Azoarcus sp. KH32C: one gene and its partner. The protein of the gene in region 1 interacts with the protein of each later gene in a pairwise test. Links are inferred from orthologs where the notes say so. Each region holds a gene or a part of one and is shown in the gene's direction. Other genes may lie near its edges.

Region 1 (5,417 bases):
GGTCAGCTTCGCCGACCTCAAAGGGGTGATCGCGGACTTCCTGCGCAAATTCTTCGAGACCGAAGACCTGCAGGTGCGTTTCCGCCCCTCCTTCTTCCCGTTTACCGAGCCGAGCGCCGAGATCGACGTCGCTTTCATGAGTGGCGCGCTGAAGGGGCGCTGGCTGGAGATCGCCGGCTGCGGGATGGTTCATCCGAACGTGCTGCGTTTCGGCGGGATCGACCCCGAGCGCTATACCGGCTTTGCCTTCGGCATGGGGCCGGACCGGCTGACCATGCTGCGCTACGGCGTCAACGATCTGCGCCTGTTCTTCGAAGGCGATCTGCGCTTCTTGAGCCAATTCAGGTAATCGAATCATGCAATTTTCGGAACACTGGTTGCGGAGCTTCGTCAATCCTCCGCTCGACAGCGACGCGCTGGGTCATCTGCTGACGATGTCCGGCCTCGAAGTGGAAGAGTCTGCCTCCGTGGCCCCGGCGTTCTCGGGCGTCGTCGTCGCGCAAATCGTCGAGGCCGAGAAGCACCCGAACGCCGACAAGCTCAAGCTGTGCAAGGTCGACGCAGGCCAGGGCGATTTGCTGCAGATCGTCTGCGGTGCGCCCAACGCCGCGGTCGGCATGAAGATTCCGTGCGCCGTCGTCGGCGCGAAACTTCCCGGCTTCGAGATCAAGGCGGCCAAGCTGCGCGGCGTCGAATCCTTCGGCATGCTCTGCTCGGCTCGCGAGCTCGGGCTGTCCGAGGATCACGGCGGCCTGCTGGAACTGCCGGCGGATGCGCCGGTCGGCTGCGACGTGCGCGACTACCTCGCGCTCGACGACACACTGTTCACGATCAAGCTCACGCCGAATCGCTCCGACTGCCTGAGCCTCGCCGGTGTCGCCCGCGAAGTGGCGGCCTTGACCGGACAGCCGCTCGTCATGCCGCAGATCGAGCCCATTGCCCCCTCGCTTGACGAGCGCCGCGACATCATTCTCGACGCCCCCGACGCGTGCCCGCGCTATTGCGGCCGCGTGCTGCGGGGTGTCGACGCCAAGGCGGCGACTCCGGACTGGATGAAGCAGCGCTTGGTGCGCAGCGGCGTGCGCTCGATCAGTGCGCTCGTCGATGTGACCAACTATGTCATGCTCGAACTCGGCCAGCCGCTGCATGTATTCGACAACGCGCGCCTTTCCGGGTCGATTCACGTGCGCTTCCCGCGGGCTGGCGAGCAGGTGTTGCTGCTCAACGAGCAGATCGTCACGCCGGATGCCGATACGCTGCTGATCGCCGACGAGGCGCGTGCGCTCGCGCTTGCCGGCATCATGGGCGGCGAGGAAAGCGGCGTCACGTTGGAGACGACCGACGTGTTCCTCGAGAGCGCCTTCTTCGCGCCGGTCGCGATCGCCGGCCGCGCACGAAGCTACGGCTTCGTGTCCGACGCCTCGCACCGTTTCGAACGCGGTGTCGATTTCGATCTCGCCGGTGTCGCGATCGAGCGTGCCACCCGGTTGATCCTTGACATCTGTGGCGGAGAGGCCGGACCCGTCGTCGAGGCCGTGGCACCCGGTCACCTGCCTGCCCGCAAGGCGGTTCGCCTGCGGCCCGCGCGCGCGCGCCGCCTGCTGGGTATCGATCTCGACGACGACGCCATCGTCGAGCTGCTCGAGGGCGTGCATCTCGATGTGCAGCGCGCAGGCAATGAACTTCAGGTTGTGCCGCCGTCCTTCCGGTTCGACATCGAGATCGAGGAAGATCTGATCGAGGAAATCGCCCGTCTGCATGGCTATGACGCGATTCCGGCGCTCCCGCCGAAGGGCTCTCTGGCGATGCTCGATCGCACGGAGTCCGCCCGCACGGCGTGGGATGTGCGTCGTCTGATCGCTGCTCGCGACTACCAGGAGGTGGTCAATTACGCTTTCGTCGAGGAGGCGTGGGAGCGCGATTTCTGTGCCAACGCCGAACCGATCCGGCTTGCCAATCCGATCGCCAGCCAGATGAGCGTGATGCGCTCGAGCCTGATTCCCGGCCTCGCCGCCAACGTCGTATCCAACCGCAAGCGGCAGGTGGAGCGCGTGCGCGTCTTCGAGGTTGGGCGCTGCTTTGAGCGCAAGGCTGAGGGCGCCCCGATCGGTGGTTTCCATCAGCCGCTTCGCGTCGCCGCGCTGGCTGCCGGTGCGGCGCTGCCCGGACAGTGGGGGGCGAAGACGCGGCCGGTCGACTTCTTCGATGTGAAGGGCGACCTCGAGGCTTTGTTCGTGCCGCAGGTGTTGTCGTTCGAACCGGTCGTCCATCCGGCCCTGCATCCGGGGCGCGCTGCGAGCGTGATGCTCGATGGACGCAAGATCGGAGTGATCGGTGAACTGCATCCGGTGTGGGTGCAGCGCTACGAACTCGGCTCGGCGCCCGTGGCGTTCGAACTCGAGCTCGATGCAGCTCTGGCGGCGCGCCTGCCGTCCTACCAGGAGATTTCGCGCCAGCCGGCGGTCACGCGTGATCTGGCGCTCGTCGTCGATCAGGTTTGCCCGGTTGCACGCGTGGTCGAGGTCTTGCGCGAGGCCGCTCCGGCCATCGTCAAGGCGATCGAGCTCTTCGACGTTTATCATGGCAAAGGCATCGAAGATGGGAAAAAGAGCCTTGCCTTCAGTGTGTTGATGCAAGATACTCAACGCACGCTCGAGGATGCGGAAGTGGATGCAGCCGTGGCAGCCATCGTCAGCCACGCCGACACTACCCTCGGCGCTCGATTGCGTGGATAAGGGAATGAATATAAGTGCTACGTTGACCAAGGCCGAACTGGCCGATCTGCTCTTCGAGCGGGTCGGCCTGAACAAGCGTGAAGCCAAGGATATGGTGGAGGGCTTCTTCGAGGAGATCCGGCTCGCTCTCGAGCAGGGCGAGTCCGTCAAGTTGTCGGGCTTCGGCAATTTTCAGCTGCGGGACAAGCCGCAGCGGCCGGGACGCAATCCGAAGACCGGCGAAGAGATTCCGATCACTGCCAGGCGAGTCGTAACCTTTCACGCCAGCCAGAAGCTGAAGGCGGCAGTGGAGCAGTTGAGCGATGCAAGCAAGCAGCCATAACGAGGCCGTTTCCGGTCCGCTGCCGCCGATTCCGGCGAAGCGCTATTTCACGATTGGCGAGGTCAGCGAGCTGTGCGCGGTGAAGCCGCATGTGCTGCGCTACTGGGAGCAGGAATTCACCCAGCTCAAGCCGGTGAAGCGCCGGGGTAACCGGCGCTATTACCAGCACCATGAGGTGCTGCTCGTGCGTCGGATTCGCGAGCTGCTGTATGACGAAGGCTTCACCATCTCGGGCGCGCGCAACAAGCTTGGCGAAACGGCGATCCAGGAGCAGGAGCAGGCGAACGAGGCGGAGCAATTGCGGAGTTTGCTCGCATCGGTGCGCGCGGAAATCGTCGCGACCCTCGAACAACTGAAGATGTGATGAACGGCTGGTAAAAAAAAGAATCGGTGCTATAATGTGCGCTTGTGTCGGGGCGTAGCGCAGCCTGGTAGCGCACTTGCATGGGGTGCAAGGGGTCGCGAGTTCGAATCCCGCCGCCCCGACCAAAAAAACAATGAAACCGGCCGCTGGCCGGTTTTGTTTTTTCCGCCTTGCGTCTCGTCCTCTGAGGCGCAAGGTGTGGCGGCTCAGTATGCTAAGATGACCCGCTTCCCCACATCGTCGGGGTGGCGGTGCGGTTTGTATCACTCTGAACGGAAGAATCAATGCGCATTCTGGTCAGCAACGACGATGGTTATTTCGCTCCGGGCATCGCCGCACTCGCGGAGGCCCTGGCCGAGGTCGGCGATGTGACCGTGGTCGCGCCCGAACGCGACCGGAGCGGCGCGAGCAATTCCCTGACCCTCGATCGGCCGCTGTCCTTGCGCCGGGCTGCAAACGGCTTTCACTTCGTGAACGGTACGCCGACCGACTGCGTGCATCTGGCGGTGACCGGAATGCTCGACTATCTGCCGGACATGGTGGTGTCGGGTATCAATCACGGCGCCAACATGGGCGACGACACGATCTATTCCGGAACGGTGGCGGCGGCGACGGAAGGCTTTCTGCTCGGCGTGCCCTCGATCGCGATTTCGCTTGTCAGCAAGAACGCCAGCGATTTCTCCGCCGCGGCACGCGTCGCGCGGGATCTGGCGACACGCTTCACGCGCCAACCGTTTCGCCAGCCTGTTCTGCTCAACGTGAATGTCCCCGATCGGCCCTACGAGGAACTGCGCGGGCAGCGTGTCACGAGGCTCGGCAAGCGCCACAAGGCTGAACCGGTGATTCGCAGCGTGACGCCGCGCAACGAGACCGTGTACTGGGTCGGGGCGGCAGGCCAGGCGGCCGACGCGGGCGAGGGCACCGACTTTCACGCGGTCGCCGAAGGCTTCGTGTCGATCACGCCGCTGCAGATCGACCTCACACACAACAGTCTTATTCCGGGTGTTTCAGAGTGGCTGACCCGATGATGGTGCGGCGCGCCGATCCGGCTCAGGCCGCGGTCCGCGCGAGGGCTCGCATGGTCGAACGGCTGCGGGCGCAGGGGGTCCGTGATGAAAAGGTCCTGGCCGCGATGATGCAGGTGCCGCGGCATGCCTTCGTCGAGGAGGGCTTGGCGTACAGCGCCTACGACGACACGGCGCTGCCGATCGGTTACCAGCAGACCATTTCGCAGCCGCTCGTCGTCGCCCGGATGATCGAATTACTGCGGGCGGGACGTGAGCTCGGTAAGACGCTCGAGGTTGGGGCGGGTTGTGGTTATCAGGCGGCCGTGCTGTCGTTTGTGGCGACCGAGGTGTATTCCGTCGAGCGCATTCGGCCGTTACTGGACATAGCGCGTGAGAACCTCCGTCCCTTGCGCCTGCCTAATGTGAGATTGAAATGTGTGGACGGTAGTCTGGGTTTGCCGGAAGCTGCGCCTTATGACACCATTATTGTCGCGGCTGCTGCTGCGAGCATCCCCGGGTCGCTGAAGGAGCAACTGGCGCCTGGCGGGCGCCTGATCATCCCGTTAGGGGCAGGGGAGCAGCGTCTTGTGCTGATTGAACGGCAAGGAAATGTATTCAGGGAAACTCGTCTCGATGCCGTGCGATTCGTTCCCTTGTTGGCTGGTACGGAATGATTGATTCATTGAAGAATCGCGCCTCGCGCGCTGGACTCGCTTTTGCAGTGACCGCTGCCATCCTCACGGGCTGCGCCGCCCCGCGGCCTGCTCCGGTGCGCGAGAGCACGACGCCCCCGGCGACGGAAGCCTTGCCATCCTCCGGAGGCGCGGCAGGTCCGGCCATCCGGCAGGAAGGGACGCACGTGGTCCGTCCCGGCGACACGCTGTTGGGGATTGCACGTCAATATGGCGTGACTGTGAAGGATCTCACAGCGTGGAACTCGATTACGGATCGAAATCAGATCCAGGTCGGTCAGGTGCTGAGAGTGGTGC
Region 2 (9,863 bases), 190 kb from region 1 along the record:
CGAAAGCTCGCGCTGCGCCTCGTTTGGCGCGGCTGATTTCCGCACAAAAAAAAGGGGCGACCGCCTGCGCGAATCGCCCCGCCTTGTACTTCAGACGCCCTCGCGGGCGCCGCCGATCAGTCGTCGTTCAACACGCCCAGCAATTGCAGCAGGCTGGTGAAGAGGTTGTAGATCGACACGTACAGCGACACCGTCGCCATCACGTAATTGGTTTCGCCGCCATGGATGATGTTGCTGGTCTCGAACAGGATCATCCCGGACATCAGCAGCACGAACATCGCCGACACCGCGAGCGACAGGCCCGGCATCTGGAAGAAGATCGCGCCGAGCCCCGCGAGGAACGCGACGAGCACACCGACGAACAGGAAGCCGCCCATGAAGGAGAAGTCCTTGCGCGTCGTCAGCGCGTACGCGGACAGGCCGAGGAAGATCGCTGCCGTACCGCCCATCGCCTGCATCACGATCTGATCGCCGTGCGGCATCGACAGATACTTCGATACGATCGGCCCCAGCGTCAGACCCATGAAGCCGGTCAGCGCGAACACGAACGCCACGCCGAGCCCGCTGTTGCGGAACTTCGTCGTCAGGAACAACAGGCCGAAGTAACCGACCATCGTGATGATCAGGCCCGGATGCGGCAGCCCGAAAGCAATCGACAATCCGGCGGTCAGCGCCGAAAACGCCAGCGTCGCCGCCAGCAGCATGTAGGTGTTACGGATGACCCGGTTCGTCGCCAGGACCGAAGTCTCGACGCGGGGCATTGTTGCGATACGGTTTTCCATCGATTCAATCCCTCCTCAATTCAGAAAGCTGTGATCAGGTCGCGGGCACCACTTCGGCCAGCACGGCCGTGTCCCGCATGGGCCTGCGGCCCCGCCCCAGACGGCGCACCAGCACGTGGGCAACCCGCTCCGCGGCCCGGTCGATCGCCGAACGCAGCTCCATCTCGGTAATCGCGAAAATCACGTCCGGCCGATTGCGAAGGCGCAGTTGTACCACACAACGCTTATCGACACCGCCGCGCGGACCATTCACATCTGCGAGTTTGACCCTGGCCCACTGGATGTGATCCCGGAACCGCCCGATTGCGAATCCCATCCGCCGCACGACGTAGTCACGCAGCGTGGCCGGAGCCTCGACACCATTGCATTGCAGATCGATACGCATGAGCACCTCCCGAACATTGGAATATGCCGGCCAACCGGCATCACCACCATAGTAGGGAAGCGCTGACTCCTAAAAAACACACATCGCGCTGAGTTTTACTCAGTTTTATCCGAACTTGAAATCGAATCGGTCCGGCGGATGATGAGAAGGAACGAAGGGACGACACGCCACGCAGCACGAAGCGACAGCGCAGAGCTAGACGAGAAAGCGGAAACGGGAGGCGACAGGCGGCAGGAGGGGAGGCAACTCTGCTAGAATCCGCGGCTTTATCGCGGCGCTCCGCCTGTTGTGGAGCCCTGGTGCCGGGAGAGGGACTCGAACCCTCACACCTTGCGGCGGCGGATTTTGAATCCGCTGCGTCTACCGATTTCGCCATCCCGGCCGGGAAGCGCCGCATTATCCACGAAACCGCCCACGAGCGGCAAGCACATGCCTCTTACATTAGACGATTTCGATTATTTGCTGCCTCCCGAGCAGATCGCACAAGCGCCGCTGGCCGATCGCAGCGCGAGCCGCCTGCTGGTGCTCGACGACGGCGAACTGCTCGATCGCCACTTCTCAGACCTCCCCCAATACGTCCGCCCGGGCGACCTGCTCGTCTTCAATGACACGCGCGTGATCCACGCCCGCCTGTATGGCGTCAAGGAAACCGGGGGCCAGGTCGAGGTCCTGATCGAACGGGCCGTCGGGTCGAACGAAGCGCTCGCCCAGGTGCGCGCCAGCAAGTCCCCGCGTGCGGGCAGTCGCCTGCGCCTCGCGGACGCCTTCGACGTGACCGTACTCGGGCGCGTCGGCGAATTCTTCCACCTGCGCTTTCCGGCGGGGGAAGATCTGTACGCGCTGCTGGAGCGCCACGGCAAGCTCCCGCTCCCGCCCTACATTGAACGCAGCGCCGACGACCAAGACGAAACCCGCTACCAAACCGTCTATGCGCGCGAACCGGGCTCGGTCGCAGCCCCGACCGCCGGCCTGCATTTCGACCAGAAGATGCTCGTCGAACTGCAGAAGATGGGCGTGCAAGGCGCCTGGCTCACGCTGCACGTCGGCGCCGGCACCTTCCAGCCGGTGCGCGTCAACGATCTCGGCGAACACCGCATGCACCGCGAACGCTACGTGATCCCGCAGGAGACGGTCGACGCGATCGCCGCGACCCGTGCCGCCGGCGGCCGCGTGATCGCCGTCGGCACGACCAGCCTGCGCGCGCTCGAAGGCGCGGCCCAGGACGGCACGCTCGATGCCGGCAGCGGCGAGACCGAGATCTTCATCCTGCCCGGCTACCGCTTCCAGGTCGCCGACGCGCTGATCACCAACTTCCATCTGCCGAAATCGACCCTGCTGATGCTCGTGTCGGCCTTCGCCGGAATGGAGCCCATTCGTCGCGCCTATGCCCACGCAGTGCGCGAGGACTACCGATTCTTCAGCTATGGTGATGCGATGTTCATCACCCGCCGCCACGATGCAATTTGACCTGATCACCCAGGACGGCGCCGCCCGCCGCGGCCGTCTCACCCTCGCCCACGGCGTCGTCGAAACCCCCGTCTTCATGCCGGTCGGCACCTACGGCACCGTCAAGGCGATGACGCCGACCGCGCTCGAGGACATCGGCGCGCAGATCTGCCTCGGCAACACCTTCCACCTGTGGCTGCGCCCGGGCCTGGAAGTCGTCGCCGCGCACGGCGGACTGCATGGCTTCATGGGCTGGGACAAGCCCATCCTCACCGACTCCGGCGGCTTCCAGGTGTTCAGCCTCGGCGCGCTCCGGAAGATCAGCGAGGAAGGGGTCAAGTTCGCCTCACCGATCGACGGCGCGAAGCTCTTCCTGACGCCCGAGATCTCGATGCAGATCCAGCACACGCTGAACTCCGACGTCGTGATGATCTTCGACGAATGTACGCCCTACCCCGCCACGCGCGACGAGGCGGCGAAGTCGATGCGCCTGTCGCAGCGCTGGGCGAAGCGCTCGCGCGACGAGTTCGACCGCCTCGGGAACGCCAACGCGCTTTTCGGCATCGTGCAGGGCGGCATGTACGAGGACCTGCGCGACGAATCGCTCGCCGCGCTCGAAGACATCGGCTTCCACGGCTACGCGATCGGAGGGCTCTCGGTCGGCGAGCCGAAGGAAGACATGGAACGCATCCTCGCCCACACCGCGCCGCGCCTGCCCGTAAACAAGCCGCGCTACCTGATGGGCGTCGGCACCCCGGAGGACATCGTCGCGGGCGTCGCCGCGGGCATCGACATGTTCGACTGCGTGATGCCGACGCGCAACGCGAGGAACGGCTGGCTCTTCACGCGTTTCGGTGACATCAAGATCAAGAACGCCACCCACAAGCAGGACACGCGTCCGCTCGACCCTTCGTGCGACTGCTACACCTGCACGAACTTCAGCCGCGCCTACCTGCATCACCTGCACCGCGCGGGCGAGATCCTCGGCAGCATGCTTAACACGATCCACAACCTGCGCTATTACCAGACGCTCACCGCTGAACTGCGCGGGGCGATCGCGGACGGCAGCTTCACCGACTACCTCACCCGCTTCCGCAGCGAACGCGCCACCGGCACCGCATGACATCGGCGCCGCACGGAAAGCTGCAACGGCGCTGCTGCTATAATCATCCGTTTATCGAAATCACCCGGAGATCTCTGTGTTCATTTCCAATGCATATGCCCAGGCTGCTGCCGGCGGCGACCCGACCGGCGGCCTGATGGGCTTGGCACCGCTGGTGCTGATGTTCATCGTACTGTGGTTCCTGATGATCCGCCCGCAGATGAAGCGCGCCAAGGAGCACAAGACCATGGTCTCGGCGCTCGCCAAGGGCGACGAAGTCGTCACCCAGGGCGGCATTGCCGGCCGCGTCACCAAGGTCGGCGACGCCTACCTGAACCTCGAGATCGCCGACAACGTCACGATCGTCGTCCAGAATCAGGCCGTCGTCACGGTGCTGCCGAAGGGCACGCTGAAGACCCTTTGAGGCCCCCTGCGCGGTGCCGGCCCCGCCGGCGCTGCGCGGCCCCGCCGCCACACCGCCTCCCTTTCCGGTTCCAGTCACGTCATGAATCGCTATCCGCTCTGGAAGAACATCCTCATTGGTCTGGTCCTGTTCTTCGGCCTGATCTACACCCTTCCCAACTTCTTCGGCGAAGTGCCCGCAGTTCAGGTCTCCAGCGGCAAAGCGACGCTCAAGCTCGACGCCGCCTCGCTCAGCGGCAGCATCGAACAGGCCCTGCGTGACGCACAGATCCCGTCGACCGGCCTCTTCGTCGACGCCAACAGCATCCGCGTGCGCGTCGCCGACACCGACACTCAGCTGCGCGCCAAAGACGCCATCGAAAAGCGACTGAACCCCGATCCGCGCGATCCGACCTACGTCGTCGCGCTGAACCTGCTCTCCGCGTCGCCCAACTGGCTGACCGCGATCCACGCGCTGCCGATGTACCTCGGCCTCGACCTGCGCGGCGGCGTGCACTTCCTGCTCGAAGTCGACATGCCGGGCGCGGTCACCAAGCGTCTGGACGCGACCGCCGGCGACCTGCGCACCCTACTGCGCGACAAGAACGTGCGCCACGCCGGCATCACACGCGAAGGCAACAGCGTTCAACTGCGCTTCCGGGATGCCGGCCAGCGCGACGCCGCCCGCAGCGCCATCCAGGGCAGCACCGCCGACCTGCAGCTCGCCGACCGCGACGACGCCGCCGACGATCTCAAGCTCGTCGCGACGCTCTCGCAGGCCGCGCAGAAGAACATCCGCGACTTCGCGATCAAGCAGAACATCTCGACGCTGCACAACCGGATCAACGAACTCGGCGTCGCCGAGCCGGTGATCCAGCAGCAAGGCCTCGACCGCATCGTCGTGCAATTGCCGGGCGTGCAGGACGTCGCCAAGGCCAAGGACATCCTCGGCCGCACCGCCACCCTCGAAGTGCGCCTCGTCGACGAGACCCCGGGCGCGCTCGACGCCGCGCTCGCCGGCAACGTGCCCTTCGGCACGGAGCTCTACAAGGAACGCGGTGGCGCCCCAGTGCTCGTCAAGAACCAGGTCGTGCTCACCGGCGACCGCCTGACCGACGCACAGCCCGGCTTCGATGGCCAGTCGCACGAAGCGGCCGTCCACCTGACGCTCGACGCCGCCGGCAGCCGCATCTTCCGCGATGTCACGCGCGAGAATATCGGCAAGCGCATGGCGATCCTGCTGATCGAGAAGGGCAAGGGCGAAGTCGTCACGGCCCCCGTGATCCGCAGCGAAATCGGCGGCGGCCGCGTGCAGATCTCCGGCCGCATGACCACCACCGAAGCCACCGACGTCGCGCTGCTGCTGCGTGCCGGCAGCCTGGCTGCGCCAATGGAGATCATCGAGGAACGCACGGTTGGCCCGAGCCTCGGCGCGGACAACATCGCGAAAGGCTTCCACTCCACGCTGTGGGGCTTCGTCGCGATCGCGACCTTCATGTGCATCTACTACGCGCTGTTCGGCTTCATCTCGGTGATCGCGCTCGCGGCGAACCTGCTGCTGCTCGTCGCGCTGCTGTCGCTGCTGCAGGCGACGCTGACGCTGCCCGGCATCGCGGCGATGGCGCTGACGCTCGGCATGGCGATCGACGCCAACGTGCTCATCAACGAGCGCATCCGCGAAGAGCTGCGCAACGGCGTCTCGCCGCAGGCCGCGATCCACGCCGGCTACGAGCGCGCCTTCGACACGATTCTCGACTCGAACATCACGACGCTGATCGCCGGCATCGCCCTGCTGGTCTTCGGTTCCGGTCCGGTGCGCGGCTTTGCCGTCGTGCACTGCCTGGGCATCCTGACCTCGATGTTCAGCGCGATTCTCGTGTCGCGGATGCTGGTGAACCTGATCTACGGACGCCGCCGCAAGCTCGACTCCCTGGCCATCGGTCAGGTGTGGAAGCCGGGCAACTGATCGCGACGCATGCAAGGACAAGGCTGAAAAATGGAATTTTTCCGCATCAAGAAAGACATCCCGTTCATGCGCCATGCGCTGACGTTCAACATCATTTCGTTGATCACGTTCGTGCTGGCGGTGTTCTTCCTGACAACCCGCGGCCTGCACCTGTCGGTCGAATTCACCGGCGGCACGCTGATCGAAGTCACCTACACCGAGGCGCCTCAGCTGGAGCCGATCCGCAACGCGCTCGCGACCGCCGGCTACCCGGACGCCCAGGTGCAGAACTTCGGCAGCGCGCGTGACGTGCTGATCCGCCTGCCCAACCGCGACGATCTCGACACGAACGGCATTTCGGGCCGCACGATGGCGACGCTGCAATCGGTCGGCGGCCCCGCACCGGAGCTGCGCCGCGTCGAATTCGTCGGCCCGCAGGTCGGCAAGGAGCTCGCCTCCGACGGCGCGATGGCATTGCTGCTCGTGATCTTCGGCATCGTCGTGTATCTCGCGCTACGCTTCGAATGGCGCTTCGCGGTATCGGCGATCATCGCCAACCTGCACGACGTCGTGATCATCCTGGGCTTCTTCGCCTTCTTCCAGTGGGAATTCTCGCTGCCGGTGCTCGCCGCGGTGCTCGCCGTGCTGGGCTACTCGGTGAACGAATCGGTCGTCGTCTTCGACCGCGTGCGCGAGACCTTCAAGAAGAAGCGCAATCTGACGACGCCGCACATCCTCGACCACGCGATCACCTCGACGATCTCGCGCACGATCATCACGCACGGCTGCACGCAGATGATGGTGCTGGCGATGCTGCTCTTCGGCGGCGAGACCCTGCACTACTTCGCGATGGCGCTGACGATCGGCATCTGCTTCGGCATCTACTCCTCGGTGCTCGTCGCAAGCCCGCTCGTGATGTGGCTCGGCGTGTCGCGCGAGCAGTTCATGAAGCCCAAGAAGGAAAAGGAAGAGGCGGTCGTCTGACGGCCTTCTTTCCTAGCCTGCCTCGCGCGCGATGAACGAGTTCCTGCAAGCCTTCGTCAGTCTGCTGGCGATCACGAACCCGATCATCGCCGCGCCGCTCTTCCTCGGCATCGTCGCCGGCATGCCGGTCGCGGTCAAGCGCCGCGCGGCTGGCCAGGCGGCGATGGCCGTCCTGGCGATCCTTGCCGGCGCCGCGATCGGCGGACGCTACATCCTCGAACTTTTCGGCATCTCGCTCGATGCCTTCCGCACCGCGGGCGGCCTCGTCATCATCCTCGTCGGCCTCGAGATGCTGCGCGGCAGCCCGAGCGAGATGCAGCGCGACGAAGCCTCGCCGGAGGACGCCCGCGACCGCATCGTCGTCCCCTTCGCGATGCCGCTGGTGGCCGGCCCCGGCGCCATCACCACGGCGATCACGCTGTCGGTCGCCTACCCGTCGCGCCTCTACCTCCCGGTGATCGCGCTCTTCGCCTCGGTCGCCACCGCCGTCGTGCTATGGCTCGTCCTGCGCCTCGCACTCGTCCGCCAGCGCCTCGCGACGCCGCGCGTCGAGCGCATCTTCACGCGCTTCATGGGCCTGATCCTGGTCGCGATCGGCTTCCAGATCGGCATGCTGGGCATCCGCGACTTCTTCGGCCTCGGCGGCGCCTGACCGCCGCCCCTACCGCAGCTTAGACCGCGAACACCTGCTTCACACGCAACACCTCGCCGCGCTCGATCAAGCCGATCAGGCGATCGATATTCGGATGCTTGCCCGGATTCGCTCGCGCATCCTCGGTGTGCTCGGCATACAGCTCCAGGCCCTTCTTCGCAGCTTCGGCGTTGATCGCGCCGTAGAGCTGCGCGAGATGGTTATAGACCGCGAGCGACCCGGCCTGGCCGGCCTTGTTCTCGATCGTCGCGACCACGCCCCCTTCCTCGTCCAGCAGATTCAGGGAAGCCAGGTGCGAGATTTTCGGCAACTGCTTCAGATTGTCGGCAAACGCCATTTCGATTCCTCCACTTCAATGAAAACGCCACCCGCAGGTGGCGTCGCGATTCGGACCCCAAGCGCCGTGATCAGATGCGCTTCGCAAGCTCCACGGCCTTGCCGACGTAGCTCGCCGGCGTCATGTCCAACAGGCGCTGACGGTCCGCTTCGGGGATCGCCAGCGTGCGGATGAAGTCCTGCAGCGCCTCGCGCGTGATGCCCTTGCCGCGCGTCATCGCCTTCAGCTGCTCGTATGGGTTCTCGATGCCGAAGCGGCGCATCACAGTCTGCACCGGCTCGGCCAGTACTTCCCAGGCGTTATCGAGATCCGCTGCGAGGCGAGCCGGGTCGGCTTCGAGCTTGTTGAGGCCGCGCAGGCAGGATTCGAGACCCAGCACGGCATGCCCAAAGCCGACGCCCATGTTCCGCAGCACCGTCGAGTCGGTGAGGTCGCGCTGCATGCGCGACACCGGCAGCTTGTCGGAGAAATGGCGCAGCACGCCGTTGGCGATGCCGAAGTTGCCTTCGGCGTTCTCGAAGTCGATCGGATTGACCTTGTGCGGCATCGTCGACGAGCCGACTTCGCCTTCCTTCAGCTTCTGCTTGAAGTAGCCGAAGGAGATGTACATCCAGATGTCGCGGCAGGCGTCGATCAGGATGGTGTTGGCGCGGGCAACGGCGTCGAAGAGTTCGGCCATCGCGTCGTGCGGCTCGATCTGGATCGTGTAGGGGTTGAATTCCAGCCCCAGCGACTCGATGAAGCGGCGGTTGAAGCCTTCCCAGTCGAACTCGGGCCAGGCCGACAGGTGGGCGTTGTAGTTGCCGACCGCGCCGTTGAACTTCGCCGTCAGCGACACGCCGGCGATCACGGCGCGCACGCGCAGCAGGCGGGCGGCGATGTTCGCCATTTCCTTGCCCAGCGTCGTCGGGCTCGCCGGCTGGCCGTGGGTACGCGACAGCATCGGCAGCTCGGCGTGCTGATGCGCGAGCTCGCGGAAGCGCGCGATCACCTTGTCGAGCGCGGGCAACAGCACTGCGTCGCGGCCTTCGCGCAGCATCAGCGCGTGCGAAGTGTTGTTGATGTCTTCCGAGGTGCAGGCGAAGTGGATGAACTCCGACACCTTGGTGACTTCGGCGTTGTGGCCGAGGCGCTTCTTCAGCCAGTACTCCATCGCCTTGACGTCGTGGTTCGTCGTGGCTTCGATGGCCTTCACGGCAGCGCTGTCCTCGGGCGCGAAGCCCGCGACGACGGCGTCGAGCTCGGCCACGGTGGCCGGCGAGAACGGGGCGATTTCAGCGAGACCGGCATCCGCGGCGAGCGCCTTGAGCCATTCCACCTCGACCTTGACGCGGTTGCGGATCAGGCCGTGCTCGGAAAAATGATCGCGCAGACCGGCAACCTTTTCGTGGTAACGGCCGTCGAGCGGAGAAAGGGCGGTCAGAGGTGAAACGGACATAGCGGAATTTCCGGGCAAAAGTGTTATTTTACCCTCGCAGCGACCCATCGAGCGAACGCATGCTCCGACACCCCTGCACTACCCGCCCGAGCGCGCGACGAATCTGCATGCCGGCGCCGAACGCAAAAAGAGACGAGGCAATGACCAACGCCGAAAAATACCGTATCCAGGTCGAAGCCAACGCCGAATTCGTCCCCGCCCAATCGGCACCGGACGACGGACGCTATGTCTTCGCTTATCACATCAAGATCACCAACACCGGCACCGCGACCGCCCAACTGCTGACGCGTCACTGGGTCATCACGGACAGCAACGGCAAGGTGCAGGAAGTCCGCGGCCAGGGCGTCATCGGCGAACAGCCGGTGCTCGCGCCCGGCGAGAACTTCTCCT

The links.
Region 2: the proteins of pheT (region 1) and secD interact in binary tests that used the Escherichia coli proteins (3 or more experiments, as listed by UniProt). The link is inferred for Azoarcus sp. KH32C from one-to-one orthologs.

What each region holds. Positions count from the first base shown.
Region 1 is NC_020516.1:3,912,957-3,918,373, reverse strand. What follows is about bases 1-3,045. They hold pheT (phenylalanine--tRNA ligase subunit beta), read left to right. Parts: upstream 1-356; coding sequence 357-2,735; downstream 2,736-3,045. Other genes in these bases: AZKH_RS17490 (MerR family transcriptional regulator), read left to right, coding at 3,038-3,045; AZKH_RS17495 (integration host factor subunit alpha), read left to right, coding at 2,746-3,045; pheS (phenylalanine--tRNA ligase subunit alpha), read left to right, coding at 1-349. Also shown: more of AZKH_RS17495, read left to right, coding at 3,046-3,057; more of AZKH_RS17490, read left to right, coding at 3,046-3,421; 5'/3'-nucleotidase SurE, read left to right, coding at 3,706-4,449; AZKH_RS17475 (protein-L-isoaspartate(D-aspartate) O-methyltransferase), read left to right, coding at 4,446-5,102; AZKH_RS17470 (peptidoglycan DD-metalloendopeptidase family protein), read left to right, coding at 5,150-5,417.
Region 2 is NC_020516.1:4,099,674-4,109,536, forward strand. Bases 3,737-6,651 are described here. They hold secD (protein translocase subunit SecD), read left to right. Parts: upstream 3,737-4,220; coding sequence 4,221-6,083; downstream 6,084-6,651. Other genes in these bases: yajC (preprotein translocase subunit YajC), read left to right, coding at 3,807-4,139; secF (protein translocase subunit SecF), read left to right, coding at 6,114-6,651. Outside these bases: AZKH_RS18285 (HAD-IC family P-type ATPase), read left to right, coding at 1-36; AZKH_RS18290 (Bax inhibitor-1/YccA family protein), read right to left, coding at 117-782; AZKH_RS18295 (HPF/RaiA family ribosome-associated protein), read right to left, coding at 817-1,167; tRNA preQ1(34) S-adenosylmethionine ribosyltransferase-isomerase QueA, read left to right, coding at 1,597-2,634; tRNA guanosine(34) transglycosylase Tgt, read left to right, coding at 2,624-3,736; more of secF, read left to right, coding at 6,652-7,046; AZKH_RS18330 (MarC family protein), read left to right, coding at 7,078-7,698; AZKH_RS18335 (DUF2322 family protein), read right to left, coding at 7,718-8,035; purB (adenylosuccinate lyase), read right to left, coding at 8,106-9,473; Co2+/Mg2+ efflux protein ApaG, read left to right, coding at 9,614-9,863. UniProt on the Escherichia coli protein: Part of the Sec protein translocase complex. Interacts with the SecYEG preprotein conducting channel. SecDF uses the proton motive force (PMF) to complete protein translocation after the ATP-dependent function of SecA.